2 regions of the Streptomyces sp. NPDC085524 genome follow, and region 2 is predicted to be linked to the other one. Evidence: riboswitches for the same ligand, from Rfam matches in the RefSeq annotation. Region 2 holds a riboswitch; the other holds the start of a gene.

Region 1 (16,053 bases), on a different contig from region 2:
CGTAATTGGCCTGCCGGAAATAGCCGGGATTGCTGGTTTCGGGGACTACGGTCGTCGATTGTGACTTTTCGCCCCACGACTCATCCGTTCCACGCCCTGGTCCTACGGAAGATCCGGTTCCGGGCCCGGCTGGCCACCCGGCTCACCGTCCGGCTGGGCCGGCGGCCGCTCGGTCAGGAAGGGCGTACGGTCGCCCGGGCCGCTTCGGCGGGCGCGCCCGGCTGCGCCGGGACCCCCGTCGGGCCCGTGCCGAAAGGGTATTCACGCAGCTTGCGCCAGACCCCGTCGGAGCCCTGCTCGTAGAGCGCGAAACCCTCGCAGAGCCACTCGGCCGCGTAGTCGGCGAGCGTGCTGAACGCGAGGTCCATCGCCTCCTCGGAGATCCCGTGGGCGACGGTGACGTGCGGGTGGTACGGGAAGGCCAGCTCGCGGACGAGCGGGCCCTGCGGATTGCGGAGCTCGCTCTGGAGGCGGGTGCAGCCCGCACCGCCCTCCACGACCTGGACGAAGACGACCGGCGACAGCGGCCGGAACGTTCCCGTCCCGGCCAGCCGCATCCGGAAACCCCGGAAGGCCTCCGCGACCTCGGACAGGTGGGCCCGGATCGCGGGCAGCCGGTCGGCCTCCACCTCGGTGGGCGGCACGAGGGTGACATGCGTGGGAATACCGTGCGCGGCGGCGTCCCCGAAGCCGGCGCGCAGCTCCTGGAGCTGGCTGCCGTACGGCTCCGGGACCGCGATCGAAACGCCGAGCGTTACGGTCCCCACGTATGTCTCCTCCGTCGTCCGAATGCGTGCTGTCGCCCCAGTGTGGGGGCAGCACCCCCTGTACCGCCAGGGCCGTCTTTCGCGAGTGCCGGTCAGTGCTTGGCGGGCAGGAAGCCGATCCGGTCGTAGGCCTGCGCGAGGGTCTCGGCGGCGACCGCCCGGGCCTTCTCCGCACCCTTGGCCAGGATGGAGTCCAGCGTCTCCGGGTCGTCCAGGTATTCCTGGGTGCGCTGCTTGAACGGTGTGACGAAATCGACCATCACACCGGCCAGGTCCGTCTTCAGCGCGCCGTAGCCCTTGCCCTCGTACTTCGCCACCAGCTCGGGGATGGTCTCGCCCGTGAGCGTGGAGTAGATCGTGAGCAGGTTGCTGACGCCGGGCTTCTTCTCCGTGTCGAAGCGGATCTCCGTCTCGGTGTCGGTGACCGCGCTCTTGACCTTCTTCTCGGTGACCTTGGGCTCGTCGAGGAGGTTGATCAGACCCTTGGGGGAGGACGCGGACTTCGACATCTTGATCGAGGGGTCCTGGAGGTCGTAGATCTTCGCGGTCTCCTTGACGATGTGCGCGGCAGGGAGCGTGAAGGTCTGGCCGAAGCGCTGGTTGAAGCGCTCCGCGAGGTCGCGGGTCAGCTCGACGTGCTGGCGCTGGTCCTCGCCGACGGGGACGGAGTGCGCCTGGTAGAGCAGGATGTCGGCGACCTGGAGGATCGGGTACGTGAACAGGCCGACGCTGGCGCTGCCGACTCCGCCCTTGGCGGACTTGTCCTTGAACTGGGTCATCCGGCTGGCCTCGCCGAAGCCGGTGATGCAGTTCATGACCCAGGCGAGCTGCGCGTGCTCGGGCACGTGGCTCTGGACGAAGAGCGTGCAGCGCTCGGGGTCGAGGCCGGCGGCGAGGAGCTGCGCGGCGGAGAGGCGGGTGTTCGCGCGCAGGGCCGCCGGGTCCTGCGGCATGGTGATCGCGTGCAGGTCGACGACCATGTAGAACGCGTCGTGCGTCTCCTGCAGGGCGACGTACTGGCGGATGGCTCCGAGGTAGTTCCCGAGGTGGAACGAACCGGAGGTGGGCTGGATGCCGGAGAGCGCGCGAGGACGATCAGAAGCCATGGCTTCATTCTCTCAGGTGCGGGGGCGGGCTCGGGCCCGCCGGTGTCCGGAACCCGATGGAGAATGCGTGCGGCCGGACCGCGCCCCCTTGCGGCGGGGCGGGCGCGCCGGCCGTACCACCGGGTAGCGCGGTGGCCGAATCCCACCCCGGCCGAGCGACCGCTTTCCACCGGTCCGCTGCGCGGGGGTCCCTGGGGCTCCGCCCCGGAACCCGCGCCTCACACGCCGGCGGGGCTGGTTTCGGCTGAGCGCCGTCCTCCGGCCCCGCCGGGGGAATTGCAGCCCCTCCGGCGTCTGAGGAGCGGGGGTCCGGGGGCGGAGCCCCCGGCAACGGCGCCGCACCCGACGACTCGGGGCGCGGGGGGTCAGGCCAGGGGGAGGCCCGGGGCCGGGAAGGCGGCCATCAGGGACGTGACCTCGGCCCGGACGGCGGCAAGGGCCGCCTCGTCGGCCTTCGCCGCGGCGTCGACCGAGCGCGCGATCCAGTCCGCGACCACCGGCATGTGCTCGACCCCGAGGCCGCGGGACGTCAGCGACGGCGTGCCGATGCGGACACCGGACGGGTCGAACGGCTTGCGCGTGTCGAAGGGGACGGTGTTGTAGTTGACCACGATGCCCGCGCGGTCCAGCGCCTTCGCCGCGACCTTGCCCGGGACCTCGCGCGAGGTGAGGTCCATCAGGATCAGGTGGTTGTCCGTGCCGCCCGAGACCAGGTCGAAGCCCCGCTCCAGCAGCGCCTCCGCCAGCGCCTTCGCGTTGGCGACGACCGCGTGCGCGTACGCCGTGAAGGACGGCTGCGCCGCCTCGTGGAGGGCGACCGCGATGCCCGCCGTCGTCTGGTTGTGCGGGCCGCCCTGCAGACCCGGGAAGACCGCCTTGTCGATGGCCTTCGCGTGCTCCTCCCGGCACATCAGCATCGCGCCGCGCGGACCCCGCAGGGTCTTGTGCGTGGTCGTGGAGATCACGTCCACGTGCCCCGCCGGGGACGGGTGCGCGCCGCCCGCGATCAGGCCCGCGATGTGCGCCACGTCGGCGACCAGGATCGAGCCCGCCTCCTCGGCGATCGACGCGAAGGCCTCGAAGTCGATGGTGCGCGGCAGCGCGGTGCCGCCGCAGAAGAGGATCTTCGGCCGCTCGGCGAGGGCCAGCTCGCGCACCGCGTCGTAGTCGATGCGCCCGTCGTCCGCGCGCACGCCGTACTGCACGCCGCGGAACCAGGAGCCCGTCGCCGAGACGCCCCAGCCGTGCGTCAGGTGCCCGCCCATCGGCAGGGCCATGCCCATCACCGTGTCGCCGGGCTTCGCGAAGGCCAGGTAGACGGCGAGGTTCGCCGGGGAGCCGGAGTACGGCTGCACGTTCGCGTGGTCCACGCCGAACAGGCCCTTGGCGCGCTCGACGGCCAGGGCCTCGACGCGGTCGATGTTCTGCTGGCCCTCGTAGTAGCGGCGGCCCGGGTAGCCCTCGCTGTACTTGTTCTGCAGGACGGTGCCGGAGGCTTCGAGGACGGCCGCCGAGACGTAGTTCTCGCTCGGGATCAGGCGCAGCGTCTCGGCCTGCAGGGTCTCCTCCGCCGCGACGAAGGACGCCAGTTCGGGGTCGGTCGCGAGAAGGGCGGGATGACGGTGGTTCGCGCTCATGGCGGCTCCTCCGGGGTCGATTTCGTGTCTCGTCCCCGCGAGGCCCAGGCGAGCGGCCCTGATAGCGGTCGTGCGCGCACGACTCCCCCGGAGTTGGTTCTCCGTACGCCAGTCGCCGTGCGTACCGCCCACCTTAGCGGGCGCGCCACGAGAAAGGTTTCTCCGCCCGGTATACGAGCGAGGATGGAAAGTGACGCCACCCTCGTCACAGGCCTGACGGACGATCGGAGACCCCGTGTCGACAACTGCTGATGCCATCCGTTCCGCCGACGCGCACAGCGCGCACAACTACCACCCGCTGCCCGTCGTCGTCGCCTCCGCGGAAGGCGCGTGGATGACCGACGTGGAGGGCCGCCGCTACCTCGACATGCTCGCAGGCTATTCGGCGCTCAACTTCGGGCACGGCCACCGCCGGCTGCTCGACGCCGCCCACGCGCAGCTGGAGCGGGTCACGCTCACCTCGCGCGCCTTCCACCACGCCAGGTTCGCCGATTTCTGCACCGAGCTCGCCGCCCTGTGCGGCAAGGACATGGTGCTGCCGATGAACACGGGCGCGGAGGCCGTGGAGACGGCCGTGAAGACCGCGCGCAAGTGGGGCTACGAGGTCAAGGGCGTCCCGGACGGGCACGCCAAGATCGTGGTCGCGGCCGACAACTTCCACGGCCGGACCACCACCATCGTCTCCTTCTCCACGGACCACGACGCCCGCGACCACTTCGGCCCGTACACCCCCGGCTTCGAGATCGTCCCGTACGGCGACCTCACCGCGCTGGCGCACGCCGTCACCGAGAACACGGTGGCCGTGCTGCTGGAGCCGATCCAGGGCGAGGCGGGGGTGCTGGTGCCGCCCGCCGGATACCTCCAGGGCGTACGGGACCTCACGCGCGAGCGGAACGTCCTGTTCATGGCGGACGAGATCCAGTCGGGCCTCGGCCGGACCGGGAAGACCTTCGCCTGCGAGCACGAGGGCGTCGTCCCGGACGTCTACATCCTGGGCAAGGCGCTCGGCGGCGGCGTGGTGCCGGTGTCGGCGGTCGTCGCCGACCGGGACGTGCTCGGGGTGTTCAGGCCTGGCGAGCACGGCTCCACCTTCGGCGGGAACCCGCTCGCCTGCGCCGTCGCCCTGGAGGTGATCGCGATGCTGCGCACCGGCGAGTACCAGCAGCGCGCCACCGAGCTGGGCGACCACCTGCACCGTGAGCTGAACCTGCTGGTCGGCGGGGGTGCGGTGACGGCCGTGCGGGGGCGCGGACTCTGGGCGGGCGTCGACATCGACCCCTCGCGCGGGACGGGCCGGGACATCTCCGAGAAGCTGATGGAGCTGGGGGTGCTGGTGAAGGACACCCACGGGTCGACGATCCGCATCGCCCCGCCGCTGGTGATCAGCAAGGAGGACCTGGACTGGGGCCTGGACCAGCTCCGGTCGGTGCTGTCCGCGTAGCCGCCCGGCACCCGGAGGACCGGAGGGCGGGGCCGCCGGGCTCCGCCGGCCGGGAGGCCCGCCCGGCCGGGCCCGCCCTACAGGATCACGTGCGGGAGGAAGCGGGCGTACTCGTCCGTGACCGGCCCCGCGGATTCGCGGATGCCGAGCCCCGCCGCCTCGTCCTCGACGACCCACGCGCCGAGCACCACCCGGTTGCCGTCGAAGTCCGGCAGCGGGGCGAGACCCTGGAAGCAGTACCGCTCGCCCTCCTCCGGCGTGAACGGCTCCCCGTCGCCGCCCGCCTCGTGGAGGGTGACGCCGGCGCCTTCGCGGCCCAGCAGCGGCTTCGCGACGTAACCGGTGGTGCCGGCGAGCTCGCGCGGTCCGTCGAGGTAGGCGGGCAGCAGGTTCGGGTGCTCCGGGAAGAGCTCCCAGAGGATCGCGAGCAGCGCCTTGTTGGAGAGCAGCATCTTCCACAGCGGCTCGATCCAGCAGGTGGAACCGCTGCCGCCGCCGAGGTCGTACGTACCGAGGACCTGCGGGCCGAACTCGTCCGTGGCCAGCCACTCCCACGGGTAGAGCTTGAAGCAGCCGCGGATGAAGCGGAGCTTGTCGTCCACGAACCGGCCGGTGAGGCTGTCCCAGCCGATCTGCTCGACGGACAGGGCGTGGGTCTCGATGCCGGCCTGCTCCGCGGTCTCCTGGAGGTAGGCGACCGTCATCAGGTCCTCGCCGAGTTCGTCGGTCTCGGAGTGGGCGAAGTGCAGCACGCCCTGCGGCAGCAGTTCGGCCTGCCGGCGCCAGGCGTCGACGAGGCGCTCGTGGAGGGAGTTCCACTGGTCGGCGCCGGGGAAGCGCTCCTCCATCCAGAACCACTGCGGGCTCGCCGCCTCCACGAGGGAGGTCGGGGTGTCGGCGTTGTACTCCAGCAGCTTGGCGGGGCTGCCGCTGCCGTCGTAGCGCAGGTCGAAGCGGCCGTAGAGGGAGGGCTGTTCGGCGCGGCGCCGCCAGGAGTCGGCGATGAGCGCGGCGAGCTTCGCGTCGGTGATGCCGAGGTCGGCGAAGCGGTCGTGGTCGACGATGTGTGCGGCCGCCGCCAGGCACATGGCGTGCAGCTCCTCGACGACGTTCTCCAGCGCCTCCACTTCGGGGAGGGAGAAGGAGTAGTACGCGCTCTCGTCCCAGTAGGGGCGCAGCGAGTCGTCGGGGTAGCGGGTGAGGGGGTAGATCAGCCCCTGCTCCTCGACGGTCTTCTGCCAGTCGGGGCGGGGCTCGATGGTGTGCCGCTTCATGTGCCTGGTCCCGTGTTCCTCAGCCGCCGCTGGAGCCGGAGCTGCTGTGCCCGCCGATGCCGCCGCGGGTGACGGCGGACTTGTCGAAGCTGCCGCCGGAGACGTAGGCCCGGCCGTTGCCGGCCTTGACGGTGCCGCCGTAGTAGTACGAGCCGCGGCCGCCGCTCTTGCACTCCTTGCTGTTCAGGTGCTCCAGCGTGGAGCGGGACGCGCAGCGCTTGTCCGGCTCGTCGCTGCTGCCGCAGGCGACGAGGGTCGCCGCGAGCAGGCCCATGCCGCCGAGGGCGACCGCGCCGGAGCGCATGCGGCGCTGGCTGGTGTTGCTGCTGTCCATGTCTGCTGCTCCCCCTGGGACCCGGCGTACTGCGGGACAGAGTAGAGCGGTGCCCCGGGGCGACGGAATCCGGCCGTCGCAGAAACCGTGACCTAGAGTCAGTTCGTGCTCATTGGGATGATTTGCGCGCTGGGTGCGGCGGTCTGCTTCGGTACGGCGTCCGTTCTGCAGGCGATGGCGGCGCGGGCCGCGGAGCCCGGGACGGGCTCCGGGGTGGACCCGGCGCTGCTGATGCGGGCGGCCCGCCAGTGGCGGTATCTCGCCGGCCTCGGCCTGGACGCGGCCGGGTTCGTGCTCCAGATCATCGCGCTGCGCCACGTCCCCATCTACACGGTGGGGGCCGCGCTGGCGGCGAGCCTGGCCGTGACGGCGGTGGTCGCCTCGCGGCTGCTGAAGGTCCGGCTCTCGCGTACGGAGTGGGGCGCGGTGTGGGTGGTGTGCGCGGGGCTGCTGATGCTGGGGCTCTCCTCCGGGGAGGAGGGCTCAGGGGAGGGCTCCCTGGCCCTCAAGCTGGGGCTGCTGGGGGTGGCGGTGATGGTGCTGGCCGTGGGCGCGGCGGCCGGCCGGCTCCCCGACGGACCGCGGGCCCTCGTCCTCGGCCTGGCCTCGGGGACGGGGTTCGGGGTGGTGGAGGTGTCGGTGCGGCTCATCGACTCCTTCTCCCTGCGGGAGCTGCTCAACCCCGCGCTGTACGCCCTCCTGCTGGGCGGCGGCGCGGCGTTCCTCCTGCTCACCTCGGCGCTGGCGCGCGGTTCCGTGACGGCGGCGACGGCCGGGATGGTGCTCGGCGAGACGATCGGCCCGGCGGTGGTGGGCGTGGCCTGGCTCGGCGACCGCACCCGCGAGGGCCTGACGTGGCTCGCGGTGCTGGGCTTCGCGGTGGCCCTGGCGGGAGCCCTGGCACTGGCCCGCTTCGGCGAACCCCCGGCCCCGGCGGACCCGGCCCCGGCGTGAACCGGGGGTGCCGTGCCGCTGCGCGGGGCCGGAGCCTGCCCGGGAGGCTCAGCCGCACCGCTGCGCGGGGCTTTCCCCCACCCCGCCCCTTCCCGAACCGGGGCTCCGCCCCGGACCCCGCGCCTCCGACAGCGGCGCCGCACACTCCCTACGGCAGCACCGCGGACAGCGCGGCCAGCGCAGGGTTCCACGCGCTGTCCGACGGGGTCCCGTAGCCGACGACCACCGCCGGGCGCGGCGGGAGGTCCGCCTCGGGGTGGCGGTGGCGGGACAGGCCGTCCAGGACGAGGTCCTGCCAGGCCGCCGACTGGATCACCGAGCGTTCCGTCGCCCCCTCCGGGAGGTCCAGCACGGCGTGCAGCCCCGCCGCGATCCCCGACACCCCGACCCGGTCCCCCACCGCCGCCACCAGCTCGTCCCGCCGCCGCCGGTACCGCAGCCGCATGCCGCGCACGTGCCGGTCGTACGCCCCGGAGGTGATGAACTCCGCGAGCGTGAGCTGCTCCAGCGCGCTGGAGGTCCAGTCGGTCGGGCCCTTGACGGCCAGGACCTCCTCCACCAGCCCCGGCGGGAGCACCATCCACCCGATGCGCAGCCCCGGCGCGAGGGACTTGCTGGCCGTGCCCAGGTACACGACCCGGTCCGGGTCCAGTCCCTGCAGCGCCCCGACCGGCTGGCGGTCGTAGCGGAACTCCCCGTCGTAGTCGTCCTCCAGGATCAGCCCGCCCGTGGTCCGGGCCCAGTCCACGGCGGCCGCCCGCCGGGCCGGGGTCAGCGCGACGCCGGTCGGGAACTGGTGCGCGGGGGTCAGCAGCACCGCGCCCACGCCCGGCCCGCCCGCGCCCAGTTCGCCCGTACGGGCGCCCTCCGCGTCCACGCCCAGCGGACGCGTCCGCAGCCCCGCCTTCACGAGCAGGTCGCGGTGGATGTCCAGCCCGTACCCCTCCACCGCCACCTCCCGCACCCGCCGCGCCCGCAGCGCCCCCGCCAGCAGGGACAGCCCGTGCACGAACCCGGCGCACAGCACGATCCGTTCCGGGTCGGCGTACACCCCGCGCGCCCGTGCCAGGTACCCGGCGAGGGCCTCCCGCAGTTCGGTCCGGCCGCGCGCGTCGACCGCGTACCCGAAGGCCTCGTTCGGCGCGTTGGTCAGCGCGCGCCGGGCCGCCGAGAGCCAGGCCGCGCGCGGGAAGCCGCTCAGGTCCGGGGAGCCGGGCTGGAGGTCGTGCGCGGGCCCGCCGCGCGCGGGACGCCGTACCCGGCCGGTGGCGGCGGCCGCGGTCCGGCGCGGCCGGGCCCGTTCGGCGACCCGGGTCCCGGAGCCCTGGCGGGCCGTCAGCCAGCCCTCGGCGACGAGCTCGGCGTACGCCTCCGCGACCGTGTTCCGCGCGATTCCCAGGTCGACGGCGAGCGACCGCGAGGACGGCAGCCGGGTGCCGGCCGCCAGCCGCCCGCTGCGCGCGGCCTCGCGCAGCGCCTCGGTGAGCCCGGCCCGCAGGCCGCGCCCGGCGGAGAGGTCCAGATGCAGGTCGGCACCGAAAGTGGCCCGGGAATCCGTCATGGATATGGACCATATCGGTGGGCCGCCCGGCCCCTAGGGTTGATCACATGACCGAGACACAGAACGCACACGAGCACACGCCCCGCATGCAGATGGCGAAGGTCGCCCCCGAGGTCTACAAGGCCGTCCTGGCCCTGGAGATCGCCGCCAAGAAGGGCCTCGACCCGGCCCTCGTCGAGCTCGTGAAGATCCGAGCCTCGCAGATCAACCACTGCGCCTTCTGCATCGACATGCACACCAAGGACGCCATCGCGGCGGGCGAAAGCGTCGAGCGGATCGTGCTGCTGCCCGCGTGGGAGGAGTCGCGGCACTTCTACACGGAGAAGGAGCTCGCCGCGATCGAGCTCACCGAGGCCGTCACCGTGCTGACCGACGGCTTCGTGCCCGACGAGGTGTACGAGAAGGCCGCCAAGCACTTCGAGGAGCGCGAGCTGGCCCAGCTGATCGCCGTCATCGCGACGATCAACGTCTGGAACCGCATCGGCGTCACCACCCGCCTGGTGCCGGGCCACTACAAGCCGGGCATGTACAAGGCCTGATCCCGCGCCGGACCGGCCCGGCGCGGTACGGGGGTCCGCACCGGGCCGGCCCCGGGAACGCGGAACGCCCCGGCGGGTGAACCCGCCGGGGCGTTCCGGTGAAGCGATCCGGGATCAGATCAGGCCGAGCTCGCGCACCGCGTCGCGCTCCTCGACGAGCTCCGCCACGGAGGCGTCAATGCGCTTCCGGGAGAACTCGTTGATGTCCAGGCCCTGGACGATCTCGTACTTGCCGTCCTTGGTGGTGACGGGGAAGGAGGAGATGATGCCCTCCGGGACGCCGTAGGAGCCGTCCGACGGGATGCCCATCGAGGTCCAGTCGCCGGCGGCCGTGCCGTTGACCCAGGTGTGGACGTGGTCGATGGCGGCGTTGGCGGCCGAGGCGGCCGAGGAGGCGCCACGGGCGTCGATGATCGCGGCGCCGCGCTTGGCGACAGTCGGGATGAAGTTCTCGGCGAGCCACACCTCGTCGTTGACGACCTCGGCGGCGTTCTTGCCGGCGATCTCCGCGTGGAAGATGTCGGGGTACTGGGTCGCCGAGTGGTTGCCCCAGATGGTGAGGCGCTTGATGTCGGTGACGTCCGAGCCGGTCTTCTGGGCCAGCTGCGTGATCGCGCGGTTGTGGTCCAGGCGGGTCATCGCGGTGAAGCGCTCGGCCGGTACGTCCGGGGCGGCGGCCTGCGCGATGAGCGCGTTGGTGTTGGCCGGGTTGCCCACGACCAGGACCTTGATGTCGTCCGCGGCGTTCGCGTTGATGGCGGCGCCCTGCGGCTTGAAGATGCCGCCGTTGGCGGAGAGCAGGTCACCGCGCTCCATGCCCTTGGTGCGCGGGCGGGCGCCCACGAGCAGCGCGACGTTGGCGCCGGCGAAGCCCTGGTTCGGGTCGTCGAAGATGTCGATGCCCTTGAGGAGCGGGAAGGCGCAGTCGTCGAGCTCCATGGCGGTGCCCTCGGCGGCCTTCATGCCCTGGGGGATCTCCAGGAGGCGGAGCTTGACCGGCACGTCCGCGCCGAGCAGGTGGCCGGACGCGATGCGGAAGAGCAGCGCGTAGCCGATCTGGCCGGCGGCGCCGGTGACGGTGACATTCACGGGAGTGCGGGTCATGGCCTTCTCCGTTAGACAGCTGGCGGTTGGGGCGTCCCGCCCCATGTGCTGGAGGACGCCGCTCCCCAGTGAATCTTGATGTGAAGAGACATCCGCCGTCAGGCTATCCGACCTTCGAGCGGCTCGATCCCCCGGTCCCTGTGGTGCATGGCACACGAACCGGAGGGTTCGAAGGCGGAAGGGTGGTTCCCGCCCTGCACATCGACCCTTTCGGGCTATCCCCGGGCCTCCCTTCCGGGGTCCGCGGGGGGATTCCCCTTCGGGCCTTCCTCTCGCGGCTCACCCTTCGGGCCCCCTTCCGGCCTCCCCTTCCGGCCTCTCCTCCGGCCTCCAGGGGGCTCAGCGCACGGTGAAGCGGACCGCGTCCTCCAGGAACGGGATCTCCAGCGGCGGCTTGGGCTCGATCACCAGCGCGAGCAGCGTGATCGCCACGCCCAGCAGCCCGTACGTGACCATGTCCGTGAAGCGGGAGCGCACCGCGAGCATCCCCACCGAGGGAAGCAGCCGCCGCATCGCGGAGGCCGCGATCAGGGCGATGCCGATCACCAGGGTGCCTATGCGCGGGTGCCCCAGCGCCGTGGTCAGCAGCCCGGCCGCGGTCGCCGCGAGCACGCTGAGCATCGGCCACTGGCGGGCGGGCGTGGACACCGCACCGGGCACGGCGCGGCCGCTGCCCTCGGGGCGGGCGGTGTCCCGGGTGACGGAGGGGAAGCGGCGGGAACCGGGCGGCCGCCCCCCTGCCGCCTGCTCCGCATCGGGTTCAGCCTGCACTGGTGCTCCGCTCCGCCGCCTCGACGACATTGACCAGCAGCTGGGCGCGCGTCATGGGGCCGACACCGCCCGGGTTCGGGGAGATCCAGGCCGCCACCTCGGCGACGCCCGGGTGCACGTCGCCGACGATCTTGCCGTTCTCGTCGCGGCTGACGCCCACGTCGAGCACGGCCGCGCCGGGCTTCACGTCCTCCGGCTTGACCAGGTGCGGGACGCCGGCCGCCGCGACGACGATGTCGGCCTGGCGCAGCAGCCCGGACAGGTCGCGCGTACCGGTGTGGCAGAGGGTCACTGTGGCGTTCTCGGACTTGCGGGTCAGCAGCAGGCCGATGGAGCGCCCGACGGTGATGCCGCGGCCGAGGACGACGACGTGCGCGCCGTTGATCTCGACGTCGTGGTGGCGCAGCAGCTCGACGATGCCGTACGGGGTGCAGGGCAGCGGACCCGGCTCGTTCAGCACCAGCCGGCCGAGCGACATGGGGTGCAGGCCGTCGGCGTCCTTGAGCGGATCCATCAGCTCAAGGACCCGGTTGGTGTCGATGCCCTTGGGCAGCGGGAGTTGGACGATGTAGCCCGTGCACTCCGGGTTGTCGTTGAGCTCCCGGACGACCGCCTCGATGTCCTCCTGGGAGGCCGTCTCGGGCAGTTCGCGCTGGATGGAGGCGATGCCGACCTCGGCGCAGTCCCGGTGCTTGCCGTTGACGTACCAGCGGCTGCCCGGGTCGTCGCCGACCAGCAGGGTGCCGAGGCCGGGGGTGGTGCCCCGGGCCTTCAGGGCCGCCACACGGGCGGTCAGTTCGGACTTGATCGCGGCCGCGGTGGCCTTGCCATCGAGAATCTGGGCGGTCATGTACCCATCCTCCCGGATGGAGCGGCCCCGGTTCCAGTCACGGCCCGCTCGAGCCCCTCTCCGGTTGGCGGGCTCGGTTTCATCCAGGCAAGGAAACGCGTGCCCGGACTCGAAACCGTTGGCGTCATACCGCTGCGTGACGCTCTCACCCGCGCTTGCGTTCGGATCGCGACCGACCCTAGCGTCCTGGTCATGGCGGTTTGTTCCGTGAAGCGTGCCTTCCGATACCGCTTCTATCCGACGGAGGTGCAGGCAGCTGAGCCGTCACGGACCTTCGGCTGCGTCCGCAAGGTCTACAACCTGGCGCTCGCCGCCCGGAGTGAGGCCTGGTCGGTGCGTCGAGAACGGGTCGGCTACGGCGAGACGTCTGCGATGCTCACGGCGTGGAAGCGGACCGAGGATCTCAGCTACCTGGCCGAGGTGTCCTCAGTGCCACTCCAGCAGGCGCTGCGGCCTCTCCAGGCAGCCTTCGTGGGCTTCTGGGGGAAGCGGTCGAAGCACCCCCGCTTCAAGTCGAAGCGGAAGTCGCGAGGCTCGGCGGAGTACACGCGCAGCGCGTTCCGCTACGTGGACGGTCGCCTGACTCTGGCGAAGATGCCCGAGCCGTTGGATGTCGTTTGGTCACGTCCGCTGCCTGCGGATGCGGTGCCGACGACGGTGACCGTGTCCCATCACAGCGCCGGGCGGTGGTTCGTATCCCTGCTCTGCGAGGACACTCCCCCGTCTCCGCCAAACACCACGAACATCGTGGGCATCGACATGGGGCTGATGTCCCTCGTCGCCCTGTCGACCGGAGAAAAGATCAGCAACCGGTCGCTGCCTGTGGAACGGGCGCAAGACCTCAACGGGAGTCCTCCTCTCGATCGGGGCGGTCCGTGGTGAAGCAGGAAAAGCCACCCGTGGGAGTGGAACTCCCTTGCCGACGGGCAGGGAATGAAGTCAATGCACTTGCGCAACGATTCCCCGGCCCCGCGCGAACCAACTGGACAAGTCAAGGTCGGGCGGACGACGATGCAGGGAAAAGAGTGCCGCGGGCAGGGCCGGGGGGCGGACCGCAAGATGCAGAATTCCTCCGCGCGTTTGCCGTGCGTCCCCGCACTTCCACGGAGGAACACCCCAAATGAGCTTCGGCGACCCGAACAACCCGTACGGACAGCAGCCCCCGCAGGGCCAGCCCGGCTACGGCTACCCGCAGCAGGCCCCGCAGGGCGTCCCGCCGCAGGGCGGCTACGCCTACCCGCAGCAGGGCGCGCCCCAGGGCTACCCGGCGTACCCCGGCGGCCCCGGCGGCTACCCGGGCATGCCCATGGAGATGCCCGGCATGGTGAAGACGGCGCGCGTGCTCCTCTTCGTCGTCGGCGGCCTCCAGATCATCCTCGGCCTCGTCGCGCTGCTCGGCGGAGCCGCGCTGTCCACCACGGACAGCGGCGCGGCCGGTGACGTGGTCGGCGGCGTCGTGATCGCCCTCGGCCTCTTCATCCTCGCCCTCGGCGTGCTGGCCGTCGTCCTCGGCGCCAAGTACGCCAAGGGCGGCAACGGCGTCCGCATCACCTCGATCGTCTACGCGGCCCTGACGATCCTCGGCGGCATCATGAACTTCGCCAACACGTCCGCCAACGGCGGCCAGGGTGCGGCCGGCGGCGTCGTCAGCCTCGCCATCGGCGGCCTCATCCTCGCGGCCATGGTCTCCGCCCCCGGCGCCTCCTGGTTCAAGCGTCCGCGCTTCTGATCCCCGCACGACCCGTACGAGTCGTACGGCACGCACGGCGAAGGCCGCGACCCGCTGCAATGCGGGGCGCGGCCTTCGCCGTTGCGGAACCGGGACCCCGTGTCGGGGCCCCGGCGCCGGTGTCAGTGGAAGAAGTGGCGGGTGCCGGTGAAGTACATCGTCACGCCGGCCTTCTTCGCGGCCTCGACGACCTGCTCGTCGCGGACCGAACCGCCCGGCTGGACCACGGCCTTGATGCCCGCGGCCGTCAGGATCTCCAGCCCGTCCGGGAAGGGGAAGAAGGCGTCGGAGGCGGCGTACGAGCCCTGCGCGCGCTCGGCGCCCGCCCGCTCGACGGCGAGCTTCGCCGAGTCCACGCGGTTGACCTGGCCCATGCCGACGCCGACCGAGGCGCCGTCCTTGGCGAGCAGGATCGCGTTGGACTTGACGGCCCGGCAGGCCTTCCACGCGAAGACCAGCTCGGCGAGCTCGTCGGCGGAGAGGGCGTCGCCGGTGGCGAGGGTCCAGTTGGCCGGGTCGTCCCCCTCGGCCTGGAAGACATCGGACTGCTGGAGCAGCGCGCCGCCGGAGACCGGCTTCAGGTCGCCCGGCTGGTGCGGGGTGCCGTCCACCTTGAGCACGCGGATGTTCTTCTTCTTGGCCAGGATCTCGACCGCGCCCTCTTCGTAGGCGGGGGCGGCGATGACCTCGGTGAAGATCTCCGCGACCTGCTCGGCGAGCTCGACGGTCACCGGGCGGTTGACGGCGATGACGCCGCCGAAGGCCGACAGCGGGTCGCAGGCGTGCGCCTTGCGGTGGGCCGCGGCGACGTCGGTCGCGTCCACGGCGATGCCGCACGGGTTGGCGTGCTTGATGATCGCGACGCATGGCTCTTCGTGGTCGTAGGCGGCGCGGCGGGCGGCCTCGGTGTCCACGTAGTTGTTGAAGGACATCTCCTTGCCGTGCAGCTGCTCGGCGTTGGCGATGCCGCCCGGCTGACCGTCCGTGTAGAGGGCGGCCGCCTGGTGCGGGTTCTCGCCGTAGCGGAGGGTCGACTTGCGCTCCCAGGCGCCCGCGAGGAACTCGGGGAGGACGGCGCCCTCTTCCGGCGCGTACGCGTTCGTGAACCAGGAGGCCACGGCCACGTCGTAGGCGGCGGTGTTCTGGAAGGCCTCGGCCGCGAGCCGCTTGCGGGCGGTGAGGTCGAAGCCGCCGCCCTGGGCGGCCGCGATCACGTCGGCGTAGCGGGCCGGGCTGGTGACGACGGCGACCGACGGGTGGTTCTTGGCGGCGGCGCGGACCATCGACGGACCGCCGATGTCGATCTGCTCCACGCACTCGTCGGGAGTGGCACCCGACTGGACGGTGGCCAGGAACGGGTAGAGGTTGACGACCACCAGGTCGAAGGGCTCCACGCCCAGCTCGGCGAGCTGGTTGCGGTGGTCCTCCAGGCGCAGGTCGGCGAGGATGCCGGCGTGTACGCGCGGGTGCAGGGTCTTGACGCGGCCGTCCAGGCACTCGGGGAAGCCGGTGAGCTCCTCGACCTTGGTGACGGGCACTCCGGCGGCGGCGATCTTCGAGGCGGTGGAACCGGTGGAGACGAGCGAGACGCCCGCCTCGTGCAGGCCGCGGGCCAGGTCTTCCAGTCCCGTCTTGTCGTAGACGCTGATGAGCGCACGCCGGATCGGCCGCTGGTTCGTGGTCGGGTCGTTGCTCGCTGCGGTGTCTGCGGCGGTCACTGGATCGTTACCTTTCGTCCCTCAATGCGGTAGCCGTGCCGGGCCAGGCGCCCCACGACGTCGACGAGCAGCTGGCGCTCGACTTCCTTGATGCGCTCATGGAGAGCGGCTTCGTCGTCCTCGTCCCGCACCTCGACCACACCTTGGGCGATGATCGGACCGGTGTCCACGCCGCTGTCCACGAAGTGGACCGTGCAGCCGGTGACCTTCGCGCCGTAGGCGAGCGCGTCCCGTACGCCGTGCGCACCGGGGAAGGAGGGGAGGAGGG
Region 2 (11,905 bases):
CTTCCGAGGCCGCCTGGTCAAGGACCTGCCCGCGGACAAGACCCACGTCTCGCCCGGCATGCGCGAGACCGCCTACCGGGCCAAGTCGCTGCTCGTGCAGCTCGCCGAGATCTCGGTCGAGGTCGCCCAGACCGTCATCGCCGACGACGCCGACGGCCTGCCGGTCCTGCCCGGCTGGTTCCTGATCGAGGCCGCCCGCGACATGCCCCGCCTGGTCGAGGCCCGCCGATGAGCGGGGTGCCCTCCCGGGCGGGCAACGGACCCGCGCCGCACGGACCCGCGCCGCACCGCCCCGCGCCGCACCGCCCCGCGCCGCACGGGGTCGCCGTATGAGCCGTGGTGCGCGGGGCAAGAAGGACAAGCCCGATCCGGCCGCCCAGGCCTTCGCCGAGGGCCTGGCCCTGGTCAAGCGGAACCCGGCGCTCGGCGCCGTCAACGGCAAGATTTGCCGCGAGACCCGGTGCGCCGCCACCCCCGCCGGGGGCCTGGTCGCCGTCACGTCCAACGGCACCCTCCACGTCCACCCCACCAAGCGGGCCGAGCCGAGGGAGTGGGCCTGGGCCCTCGCGCACGCCCTGCTCCACCTCGGCTTCGGGCACGTCCCGGCGGCCAAGGAGGACGACCGCGAGCAGCCCGACCGCTTCGACCTCGCCGCCCGCTGCGCCGTCGTCAACCGGTTCCTGCTGACGTTCCCGGTCGGCCGGGCCCCCGACCACCTCCCGGCCGAGTGCCCCGGCGGGGACGAGGAACTGATCGCCGCCCGCTGGCGCCGCGACGGCATCCCGCCCGCCTACGAGAACTGCGGCACCGCCGGGGACCACCCCGACCAGGTCCTGGTCGGCTGGCCGACCCCGGCCATCGCGGTCCCCGACTGGGAGACCGCCTTCGCGCACGCACTCACCCGGGCCGTCTCCGCCACCATGGCCGTGGCCGGCGGCCACGAGGGCCGCGTCCTGCGCCCCTGGGACCACGCGCTGAACTGGTTCGTCTCCTCCTACCCCCTCCTCGGCGGCCTGGCGTCCGGCCTGACCGTCGTCGCCGACGCCGAGCTGGCCCGCGCCCAGGGCATCGCGATCGCCGCCGTCAGCTCCACCGCCGGAGAGATCTACATCAACCCGCTGCGCAGCTTCGACGACGAGGAGTGGCGGTTCATCCTGGCCCACGAGATGCTGCACGCCGCCCTGCGCCACGGCGAGCGCCGCGGCGCCCGGGACCCGTACCTGCACAACGTGGCCGCGGACTACGTCGTCAACGGCTGGCTGGTGGAGATGCGGATCGGCAGCATGCCGGAGGGCCTGCTGTACGACCCGCTGCTGAAGGGGCTCTCGGTCGAGGAGGTCTACGACCGGATCGCCGGCGACCTGCGCCGCATGCGGCGGCTCGCGACCCTGCGCGGCAAGGGCTGCGGGGACATCCTGGGCGAGCCGCTCCCGCACGGCGCCCGCCGCCCGTACGCGGACCTCGACGAGTTCTACCGGCGCGGCCTGGTCCAGGGCTTCGACCTGCACGTGCACGGGGAGCGCGGGCTGCTGCCCGCCGGGCTGGTCCAGGAGATCCGGGCGCTGGCCCACCCGCCCGTGCCGTGGGACGCGAAGCTCGCCCGCTGGTTCGACGAGTTCGTGCCGCGGCCCGAGCCCGTGCGGTCGTACGCGCGCCCGGCCCGCCGCCAGGCCTCCACCCCGGACATTGCGCGCGCGGGCCGCTGGTTCGCGCCCGAGGAGGTGGCCCGCTGCACCTTCGGCGTGGTGCTGGACAGCTCGGGCTCGATGAGCGCCGCCCTGCTCGGCAAGGCGCTGGGCGCCATCGCCTCGTACGCGGAGGCCCGGGACGTCCCGGCCGCCCGGGTCGTCTTCTGCGACGCGGCGCCGTACGACGCGGGCTATCTCCCGCCGATGGAGATCGCCGGGCGTGTGAAGGTCCACGGCCGCGGCGGCACCGAGCTGCAACCGGGCGTGGACCTGCTGCTCCGGGCGGAGGACTTCCCGCCCGGGGCCCCGGTCCTGGTGATCACGGACGGCTGGTGCGACACCCTGCGGATCCGGCGCGAGCACGCGTTCCTGATCCCGCAGGGCGCCACCCTGCCGTTCACGCCGAAGGGGCCGGTCTTCCGCCTGACCTGAGCGCGGCCCGGGCCTCCCGGGAACGGCGACGCCCCCGCACCGCCGGACGGCGGTGCGGGGGCGTCGTGTGCCGGGGGCCAGCTCAGTCCAGGTAGTCGCGCAGCACCTGCGAACGCGACGGGTGGCGCAGCTTCGACATGGTCTTGGACTCGATCTGGCGGATGCGCTCACGGGTCACCCCGTACACGCGGCCGATCTCGTCCAGCGTCTTCGGCTGGCCGTCGTTGAGGCCGTAACGCATGGATACCACGCCCGCCTCGCGCTCCGAGAGCGTGCCCAGGATCGACTGGAGCTGCTCCTGGAGGAAGGTGAAGGAGACCGCGTCGGCCGGCACGACCGCCTCGGAGTCCTCGATGAGGTCACCGAACTCGCTGTCGCCCTCCTCACCCAGCGGGGTGTGCAGGGAGATCGGCTCACGGCCGTACTTCTGGACCTCGATGACCTTCTCGGGGGTCATGTCGAGTTCCTTGCCCAGCTCCTCCGGGGTGGGCTCGCGGCCCAGGTCCTGGAGCATCTGGCGCTGCACGCGGGCGAGCTTGTTGATGATCTCGACCATGTGCACGGGGATGCGGATGGTGCGCGACTGGTCGGCCATGGCGCGCGTGATCGCCTGGCGGATCCACCAGGTCGCGTACGTGGAGAACTTGAAGCCCTTGGTGTAGTCGAACTTCTCCACGGCGCGGATCAGGCCGACGTTGCCCTCCTGGATCAGGTCCAGGAAGAGCATGCCGCGGCCGGTGTAGCGCTTGGCCAGGGAGACCACGAGGCGGAGGTTGGCCTCCAGCAGGTGGTTCTTGGCCCGGCGGCCGTCCTCGACCAGGATCTCCAGCTCGCGCTTGAAGGCGGGCTTGTGGTCCTCCTCCTCTTCGAGCTTGTACTCGGAGAACAGGCCCGCCTCGATGCGCTTGGCGAGCTCGACCTCCTGCTCGGCGTTGAGGAGCGGCACCTTGCCGATGAGCTTGAGGTAGTCCTTGACGGGGTCGGCGGTGGCGCCGGCGACCATGACCGTCTGCGCCGGGGCGTCGTCCTCGTCGTCGTCGGACAGGACGAAGCCCTGCCCGCCGGCCTTGGGGGCCTCTTCCTCGGGCTCGTCGACCAGGTCCTCGGCTGCCCAGTCCTCGCCCTCGACGACCGGGTTCTCGCCCTCGTCGGCGTCCTTGGCACCGGTCTTCTTGGCAGCCGCGGTCTTCTTGACTGCGGTCTTCTTCGCGGCGGTCTTCTTGACCGTGCGCTTCTTCGGCTCGGCGGCGACCGTGTCGGCCGTCACCTCGTCGGCGGCTGCAGCGGCCGGCGAAGCGGATATCGCCGAGGCCGTGGCCGGGGTGCTGGTGGCGGCCGTCTTGCGCGCGCCGATGGGGCGCGGCGGGGCGACGGCCTTCTTGGTCACGGTCCGGGCAGGGGCGGCGGCTGCCTTGCGGGGCTTCTTGGCGGCGGCCTTCGTGGCGGGGGCGGCGCTGACGTGGAGGGCGACGCCCTCCTCGTCCAGGACCTGGTTCAGGCTGCGCAGGACCCGCTTCCACTGGTCCACCGGGATGCGGCCGGCCTCGAAGGCCTGGCGCACGTCGTCACCGTTGATGTGACCCTGCTCGCGGCCGCGCTCGACGAGCGCGACGAGGGCCTCCGATTCGGCGATCTCCGGAGGGAACGTACGGGACGGGCTGAGCGACACAAGGAGCCTCTCGTTGCGAGCAGATAAGGGATCGGCGGGACATCATCGCGCGAACTTGGGAAACAGGCCCGAGGAGGTCTGTATTCCGGGCCGCGCGAGGACACCTGTCGGTTCATCGCACGCTCGAGTCGATTCGTTACGCGCTGAATTGAGTGACCTGCGCCACGCTGTGGACGGGCAACCTGTCGGGCGCGATTCCGTCCGCCTCCAACGTTAGTCCGTTTTGCGGGCTTCGATGAGGAAACGGGCGGTGTGTGCGACGAACGGGCCGTCACGTTCGATCTGTTCGTGCAGCTCGCGCAACCGGTCCCGGTACTGCCCGACCGTGAAGCCGGGCACCATCCAGATCACCTTCCGGAGGAAGTAGATCACGGCTCCGATGTCGTGGAACTCCGTGCGGAGCCGTTCGGAGCGGAGGTCGAGGACTTCGAGGCCGGCCTTTGTGGCGTCACTCACGGCATCGTCGGGGTGCCGCGCGCCCCGGACGTCCTCCGGCTGGGGGCCGAGGAAGTACTCGACGAGCTCGAAGACGCTCGCCGGCCCGACCTGCTGGGACAGGTAGGTCCCGCCGGGGGTCAGCACCCGGGCGATCTCGTTCCACCAGATGGTCACCGGATGCCGGCTGGCGACGAGCTCGAAGGCCTCGTCGCCGAAGGGCAGCGGCGGCTCGTCCGTGTCCGCCACCACGACCGCGCCGAGCGGGTGCAGCAGCCGGGTCGCCCTGTCGATGTTGGGCGGCCAGGACTCGGTGGCCGCGGTCAGCGGAGGCAGCGGGGCGGCCCCGGCGAGGACCTCGCCCCCGCCCGTCTGGATGTCCAGGGCGGACCGGACGCGGGCCAGGCGCTCCCGCAGTAGCCCCTGGTAGCCCCAGGAGGGACGCTGTTCGGTCGCCCGGCCGTCGAGCCAGGAGAAGTCCCAGCCGTCCACGGAGACCGACTCGGCTTCCGCGACAAGATGGTCGAAAGTGCGCGTCATGCCTTGATCCTCGCAGGCCGGGCGCCGGTGGACCACCGGATATGTCGACTACAGTGGATGCGGGCCGTGACTGGCGTTCGGGTGGATCACCACCGGGGAGCGGCCCGGCGTACTCGGGTACGCCGTCTGCCGCGCGCCTGGGCGAACCGCGATCCGCAGCGACGTTCAGGAGACCCCGTGACGACTGCCCAGACTGCCACTGCCACTGCCCAGCTGATGGACGGCACGGCCCTCGCCCGCCGCATCTCGGAGCAGACGGCCGCCTACGCGGCGAAGATCACCGAGCGCACCGGTACCGCGCCGTGCCTCGCGACCGTGCTGGTCGGCGAGGACCCCGCCTCCGTGACCTACGTCCGCATGAAGCAGAACCGCTGCGCCAAGGCCGGGATCACCTCCCGCCACGTGGAGCTGCCGGCCGGGACCACCACCGAGGAGCTGGTGGCCGCCATCACCGCGCTCTCCGAGGACCCGGAGATCAGCGGCATCCTGCTCCAGCACCCCGTCCCGCACCACATCGACGAGCGCGCCGCCTTCGAGGCCATCGCCCCCGGCAAGGACGTCGACGGGGTCACCATGCACTCCTTCGCCGCCATGGGCTTCGGGCTGCCGGGCTTCGTCTCCTGCACCCCCGGCGGCATCATGCGGCTGCTCGCCGCCTATGACGTGGACCTGACCGGCAAGCACGCCGTGGTCGTCGGCCGCAGCGCGATCCTGGGCAAGCCGGCCGGAATGCTGCTGCTGGAGCAGAACGCCACCGTCACCTACTGTCACTCCCGCACCCAGGACCTGTCCTCCATCGTGCGCCAGGCGGACGTGCTCGTCGCCGCGGTCGGCAAGGCCGAGTTCATCCGGGGCGAGGACATCAAGCCGGGCGCGGTCGTCCTGGACGCCGGGTACAACGAGGGCAACGTCGGCGACGTCCACTTCGAGTCGGCCGCAGCCCGCGCCTCGCTGATCACCCCGGTCCCGGGCGGTGTCGGCCCGATGACCATCGCGGTCCTGCTGGAGCAGACCGTCCAGGCCGCCGCGGCGCAGGCCGGGCTGGACCTCGCGGAGCTCTGAGCCCCGCCGGGCGGGACGCCGTACGCGTACGGCGAACGCCCCGGGCCTTCGGGCCCGGGGCGTCGTGCTTTCCCGGGGCGCGGGGCGCAGGGCGCAGGGGGGCGAAGGGCGCAGCGGGCGGGGCCGGAAGGCCGATCCGCGGCCGTTCAGCCCGTTCTGCGGCCAGAGGCGTGACGGGCGCCCGTGGTCCTCACCGGCGGAGCCCCTGCACGGGCGGCCTGAGGCCCGCGACGGCCAGTTCGGCGGAGCTGAGCGGGGGAGCCTGCGGGGCGGTGCGGTCCGTCGCGCGCAGTACGTGCCAGACGACGGACGGGGTGAACCAGTGGGTGGGCGCGCTGCTCATGGTGACCACCTTGAACAGGGCCGCCGTGAGCGCCTCGTCGGTGGTGGCGCCCCTCATCAGCCGGCCGACGTACCGGTCGAGCAGCCCGGACCCGGCCGCCGCCTCCATCCCGGTGGCGGTGGCCCCCGGGTACAGGATGTCCTGCGTGGTGGCGAGCTCCCAAGCGGTGCCCACCTGCGGAGCGATCGCGCGCTGCGCCGCCCGGCCGAAGCCGGGGTCGCCGAGTCCCTTCCCCCGGAGCAGGGCCCGGACGGCCAGGATCCCCTGGGCGGCGACCGTCATGCCCTGCCCGTACAGCGGATTGAAGGTGGCCACCGAGTCGCCGACGGCGAAGAAGCCGTCCGGCAGGGCGGCCTTCTCGAAGTAGATCCGGCGGTTGGCGGTGCCCTGGGTGACGGCGACGTCCGACAGGGGCTTCCTGTCTTCGAGGAGTTCGCCGACGATCGGGTCCCGGACGCCCTTGGCGAAGGGGATGAACGCATCGGGGTCGCCGGTGGGCTGGCCGCCCCGGGTCCCGGAGAGGGTGGCCTGCCACTGGCCGTTCTCGATGGGCACGACGGTGGCCGTCTGCCCGGGGACGGGCACCCGGGGGTCGGACTGCACGTTGACGATGGGGAAGCCCATCTCGTGGGCTCCGGCGGGGGCTTCGAAGATCCTGGTCGCGTAGACGAGACCGGAGTCGACCTCGGCCTGCCGGATGCCGGTCACGCCCAGTGCGTCGAGCCAGGTGCGGGCGCGCGAGCCGCGTCCGCTGGCGTCGACCACGAGGTCGGCCTCCAGCAGCAGCCCCTGTTCCCGGGGGGTGTCGACGCGGACGCCGGTGACCCGGGCCGCCGTACCCTCCAGGGCCCTGACCCGGCTCTCCTGGAGGGTGGAGACCCCCTTCAGGGCGGTGACCCGGGCGCGCACCACCGAGTCGAGGAGGTCGCGGCTGCAGGAGATGTTGAACTGCTTCTCCTGGACGCGGGGGATCCAGCCCTGGGCCGTCATGGTGGCGAGGTCGGTGGGCAGGCTGCGGCGGATGGCGCCCGCGCGCGTCCAGTCGCCGGTGATGCCGGGCAGGATCTCCTCTATGGCGCGGGCGCCGCCCGACCACAACAGGTGGGTGTGCCTGGCCTGCGGGAGTCCGCGCCGCGGCGCCGGGCCGGCGGGCAGCGGGTCCGCGTCGACGACGGTGACCGCGGCGTACTCGGAGAGGACGGCGGCCGCGAGCATTCCGGCCAGGCTGCCGCCGATCACGACGGCGCGGCGGGGCGGGGAGGTCTGGGTCATCGTGTCGTGCTCTCTGTCGGGGCCGTGCGCGGGGGCTGCGGCGCGGTGTGGTCGGCCGGGAGGCAGCCGGCGCGGACCCCGGACACGTGACCCTCCACGCACCGATTCTCCATAAGTCGACAAAACGTTCGAGTGGGCTGGGCTCCGTGAAGCCTAACCGGCCGTACCCCGCCGAACCAGTGGAAGCCAGGCTTCCCGCGGCCCGGTCGAAGCCGCGGGCGCGCAACGGGCGGGCGACGGGCGCGCAACGGGCATGACCCCTGAGGTAATCGACCCCGTCGCGCGGGGGCGGCAAGGTGGAGCCATCGGGTTCCGGAGCAGGAGGCACCTCCCGGACGAAGTCTGGGGGAGCACTCAGGGCCGGAACCCGGTACCCCACCCCGCCGTTCGACCTCGATGGAGGCTGATTCCCCATGTCCGCAACCCTGTTCGGCACCCTCGCCCGCACCACCGAGCCGCAGACCGCACTGCGCCGCTTCCTCGCCCTCGACTCCGTGGTGACCACCGGCAACGGGCTGGCGTACGCGGCCTTCTCCGCCCCCCTCGGCCGGCTGCTCGGGGTCGGTCAGGGACTGCTGCTGGAGCTCGGGATCCTGCTCGTGGCGTACGGCGCCGCGGTCGGCTGGCTCGCCTCGCGGCGCCGGCCGAACACCTTCGCCGTGAAGCTGGTCATCGAGACGAACTACGCGTGGGCCGTGCTCAGTCTGGTCTCCCTGCTGGTCTGGTTCACGCCCACCACCGCCGGGCTGGTGTGGATCCCGGCGCAGGGCCTCACCGTGGCCTCGTTCGCCCTGTTCCAGCAGCTCGCCCTGCGCTCAGTCGCCGAGTGAGCGCAGGTACTTCACCGTCGCCGGGTCGGCCGGGAGCATCGTCTCGATGGCCAGCTCGGCGACGGTCACGTCCATCGGCGTGTTGAAGGTGGCGATCGACGACACGAAGGACAGCAGGTGGCCGTCGTGCTCGATGACCAGCGGCAGCGCGATGTACGGGACGGCCTCCTCCGGTGCGGCGTCGCCCGGGCGGTCCGGCACCGGGTACGCAGCGACCTCCTCGTACAGCGCGCGCAGCGGTTCGGAGCGGGCCAGCGCGATCTGCCGCTCCATCTGGGCCAGCAGGTGTCCGCGCCACTCCTTGAGGTTGTGGATGCGCGGGGCGAGGCCCTCGGGGTGCAGGGTGATCCGCATGGCGTTCAGGGGCGGCGTCAGCAGGTGCTCCGGCAGCCCCTCCATCAGCATCATGATGCCCCGGTTGGCGGCGACGACGTCGTACGTGGCGTCCACGACCAGCGCCGGATAGGGCTCGTAGCCGGTCAGCAGCCGCTGCATGCCCTCGCGCAGCGTCTCCATCGACGGGTCGTCCAGGGCCGTCTGCGCGTAGTGCGGGGCGTAACCCGCCGCCAGGAGAAGCGCGTTGCGCTCGCGTACGGGTACGTCGAGGCGGTCGGCGAGCCGCAGGACCATCTCCTCGCTCGGCCGGGACCGTCCGGTCTCGATGAAGCTGATGTGCCGGGACGAGGAGTCGGCGCGGCCCGCCAGTTCCAGCTGGCTGATCCCGCGCCGCTCCCGCCAGGTGCGCAGCAGGGCGCCGACCGTGGGTGTCGTGGTGGTCATGCTCACGACGGTATCCGAGACCTGCGGCCCAAGTCGGCCCGGTTCAGCCCATGTCGAGGACATTCCGCAGGCCGAGACGGTAGCGCCACAGGTCGTGCCGCTTGGCGGGTTCGACCTCCGGCGCCCGGTACAGCGGTTGGACCGTGCACCGCGCGCTCGGGGAGCCGTCGCGGTCCAGCAGCGAGTTGACCGCCGCCCGGGCCGAGGTGTTCGCGCCCTCCATCGTCGCGAGGTCGATGTCCACCGCCACGTAGTCCCCGCTGAGGAAGAAGTTCGGGATGCGGGTGCCGGCGCTCGGCCGGTTGTGGAAGGTGCCCACCGGGTGGATCAGCAGTTCGTCCTGGTTGGTGGGGTTCGGGGTACCCAGCCCGTCCACACCCGGGTCCAGGTGCCAGGAGTGCAGCCTGGAGTCGCTGAGGAGGGTCTTGCCGGTGTCGTTGAGGGAGGCCTTCAGCTGCGCCCACACCTCGCGCGCCACCTCCTCGCGCGTGCACTGCTTGGCCGTCTTCCCGTAGAGGATCCCGGGCTTGTCCCACTCCGAGATGTCCACCGACAGGCAGTCGACCGCCGTCCCGTCGCCGTAGTCGGCGGGGAAGTCCCGCGAGGGCCAGTGCTCCGCCTGCTGGATCGCGGTCAACGACCAGGGCGAGTCGATGCAGTTGAGGTGCCCGTGGACCAGCGGGGCGCGTTCGGTGAGGTAGAACTGGATGCCCGTCATCCAGTCCGTCTCCAGCCTGTCGCAGCGCCCCAGCATCGGGTCGGCGGCCCGCAGCTCCGCGCTCCAGGTGCGGCGGGCGTGCTCCACGGGCAGTGCGCTGACGTAGTGGTCGGCGGTGGCGGTCTGCCGGGCGCCGTCCGGGCCCTCCACGACGACCCCGCTCACCCCGCCGCCCCCGTACCGGACCTCGCGCACGGTCCAGCCGATCCTGAACTCCACTCCCAGGGAGCGCAGATGGGCCTCCCAGGGGTCTATCCACGCCTCGTTGGTCGGCAGGTTCAGGATCCGGTCCGGCGGGCCGTCCGCGCCGCGCCCCAGCAGGTTGAAGACGAAGGCCTCGCCGAGGGTGCCGACCGTACGGGTGGAGGCCTCCTCGGCCTTGGTCGCCACGATGTTGCGGGTGATGCCGACGGCGAGGATGCGCTGGTACTCGCTCGACATCTGCTCCGCGCGCACGAACTCCCACCAGGGGGTCCGCTCCCAGACGTCGTTGCGGCGCTCGTCGCAGCTGGTCAGGAAGACGAGCACGCGGTTCACGAAGTACGCCGTCTCGTGCAGGGGCAGCCGGACCAGGGACTGCAGGATCCCGGTGAGGGCCCGGCGCAGCTCGTCGGGCGTCAGCTCGGCGGGGGAGTGCTCCGGCCACGGGATCGGTCCGCGCAGGTCCTCGCGGCCGCCCGACCTGGCGAACATCATCTCGCGCGGGGCGACGAGGTTGTCCCACACGCCGTTCGCGTTCCCGGGGAAGGGGATGCGCCGCATCGTGTCGGGCAGGTTGTGGTAGATGCCGGGGATGAAGCGGAAGCCGTGCTCCGCGGGCAGCGGCCGCCGGCCGCCGCGGGCGCTGCCCGGGACGTCCATGCTGCGGGCCTTGCCGCCGAGCGCCCGGCGCTCGTACACGGTGACGGCGTAGCCCCGCTCGGCGAGCTCGTGCGCCGCGGTCAGCCCGGCCACCCCGCCGCCGAGCACCGCGACCCGGCGGCCGTTCGGCGGCGCCTGGGCGGGGGAGGCCGCCGTCGCGGCGGCCGCGGGACCCGCCGCCACGGCGGTGGACAGGGCCCCCGCGGTGGCCGCCGCGCCCGCCCCCGCGATGAACGTGCGCCTGGAACTGCCTGTGCCGGTCATGTCGATGCCGCCCCTTCGCCCCTTGCCGCCATGTGGTCGCGCCACGGCTGTTACTGCTGGTAACAGTCGTGTCGGCGCAGGAGCATATGGGGGGCGGGACGGGCGTGGAAGGTGCAGGAGCACCCGAGCGCACTATGGCGCGAAAGGGTTGCTCCGGCGTGCGCTGTGGGAACCTTGACTACACGTCACGGGGAAAAGGAGCCGGTGCATGCCGAGTGAACCGCTGTCACAGAAGGAGATCGAGGACCGGTTGCGGGAACTTCCCGGCTGGGCCTTCGAGGACGACCACATCCTGCGCACCTACCGGCTGGACACGCATTTCGCGGCGAGCGCCCTCGTCGCCCACATCGCCTCGGTGCAGCAGGAGTTGAACCACCACTCCGACCTGACCCTCGGCTACAACACGGTCCGGCTCTCCGTGAACAGCCACGACGCGGGCGGCGTGGTGACGGCCTCCGACTTCGCGCTCGCCGAGCGCGTCGAAGCCCTCGCCCCGGCGCACGGCGCGAGCTGATGACCACGCACATACCGGATCTGGATCTGGAACCGCTGCTCGACTACGACGCCGAGGCCGAGGCCTACGACGCCACCCGCGGCGGCACCCCGCGCGCCGAGGCCGCCGCCGCGGCGGTCCTCGGCCTGCTCCCCGCCCACGTGCGCACCCTGCTCGACCTCGGCTGCGGCACCGGCATCGTCACCGCCCGGCTCACCCGCCCCGGCCTGCGCGTCCTCGGCGCGGACGCCTCCCACGGCATGGCCGCCATGGCCCGGCGGCGCGGAGTGCCCGTGACCCTCGGCGACGCCACACGGCTGCCGGTGCGCTCCGGCTCCCTCGACGCGGTCAGCGCGGTGTGGCTGCTGCACCTGCTGCGCGCCCCCGGCCTGGTGCCGGCCGTGATCGCCGAGGCCGGGCGGGTGCTGCGGCCCGGCGGGGTCTTCGTCACCACCGTGGACAAGGACTCCGCGCACGACGTGGGCAGCGACATCGACGCCGTCTTCGCCGCGCACCTG

The links. A riboswitch is a leader RNA that binds a small molecule or an ion and turns the genes downstream of it on or off. The one in region 2 is predicted to bind ZMP and ZTP.
Region 1: another riboswitch for ZMP and ZTP. It lies ahead of glyA (serine hydroxymethyltransferase); the one in region 2 lies ahead of ACIGFK_RS23240 (bifunctional 5,10-methylenetetrahydrofolate dehydrogenase/5,10-methenyltetrahydrofolate cyclohydrolase).

What each region holds. Positions count from the first base shown of each region.
Region 1 is NZ_JBITTH010000025.1:65,165-81,217, forward strand. It holds gene ACIGFK_RS31635 (2'-5' RNA ligase family protein) at 174-767, opposite strand; gene trpS (tryptophan--tRNA ligase) at 860-1,873, opposite strand; gene glyA (serine hydroxymethyltransferase) at 2,239-3,510, opposite strand; ZMP/ZTP riboswitch at 3,546-3,636, opposite strand; gene rocD (ornithine--oxo-acid transaminase) at 3,746-4,951, shown strand; gene ACIGFK_RS31655 (glutathionylspermidine synthase family protein) at 5,029-6,225, opposite strand; gene ACIGFK_RS31660 (hypothetical protein) at 6,245-6,559, opposite strand; gene ACIGFK_RS31665 (hypothetical protein) at 6,677-7,513, shown strand; gene ACIGFK_RS31670 (PLP-dependent aminotransferase family protein) at 7,662-9,074, opposite strand; gene ACIGFK_RS31675 (carboxymuconolactone decarboxylase family protein) at 9,122-9,613, shown strand; gene ACIGFK_RS31680 (malate dehydrogenase) at 9,728-10,717, opposite strand; gene ACIGFK_RS31685 (DUF3017 domain-containing protein) at 11,057-11,488, opposite strand; gene ACIGFK_RS31690 (bifunctional methylenetetrahydrofolate dehydrogenase/methenyltetrahydrofolate cyclohydrolase) at 11,478-12,338, opposite strand; partial or broken gene ACIGFK_RS31695 (RNA-guided endonuclease InsQ/TnpB family protein) at 12,531-13,148, shown strand; gene ACIGFK_RS31700 (hypothetical protein) at 13,459-14,067, shown strand; gene purH (bifunctional phosphoribosylaminoimidazolecarboxamide formyltransferase/IMP cyclohydrolase) at 14,190-15,785, opposite strand; gene purN (phosphoribosylglycinamide formyltransferase) at 15,782-16,053, opposite strand, start outside.
Region 2 is NZ_JBITTH010000015.1:38,139-50,043, reverse strand. It holds gene ACIGFK_RS23260 (ATP-binding protein) at 1-232, shown strand, start outside; gene ACIGFK_RS23255 (hypothetical protein) at 330-2,120, shown strand; gene ACIGFK_RS23250 (RNA polymerase sigma factor) at 2,203-3,789, opposite strand; gene ACIGFK_RS23245 (methyltransferase domain-containing protein) at 4,003-4,764, opposite strand; ZMP/ZTP riboswitch at 4,821-4,914, shown strand; gene ACIGFK_RS23240 (bifunctional 5,10-methylenetetrahydrofolate dehydrogenase/5,10-methenyltetrahydrofolate cyclohydrolase) at 4,981-5,826, shown strand; gene ACIGFK_RS23235 (NAD(P)/FAD-dependent oxidoreductase) at 6,017-7,441, opposite strand; gene ACIGFK_RS23230 (hypothetical protein) at 7,855-8,271, shown strand; gene ACIGFK_RS23225 (helix-turn-helix domain-containing protein) at 8,257-9,051, opposite strand; gene ACIGFK_RS23220 (FAD-dependent oxidoreductase) at 9,095-10,894, opposite strand; gene ACIGFK_RS23215 (4a-hydroxytetrahydrobiopterin dehydratase) at 11,103-11,408, shown strand; gene ACIGFK_RS23210 (class I SAM-dependent methyltransferase) at 11,444-11,905, shown strand, end outside.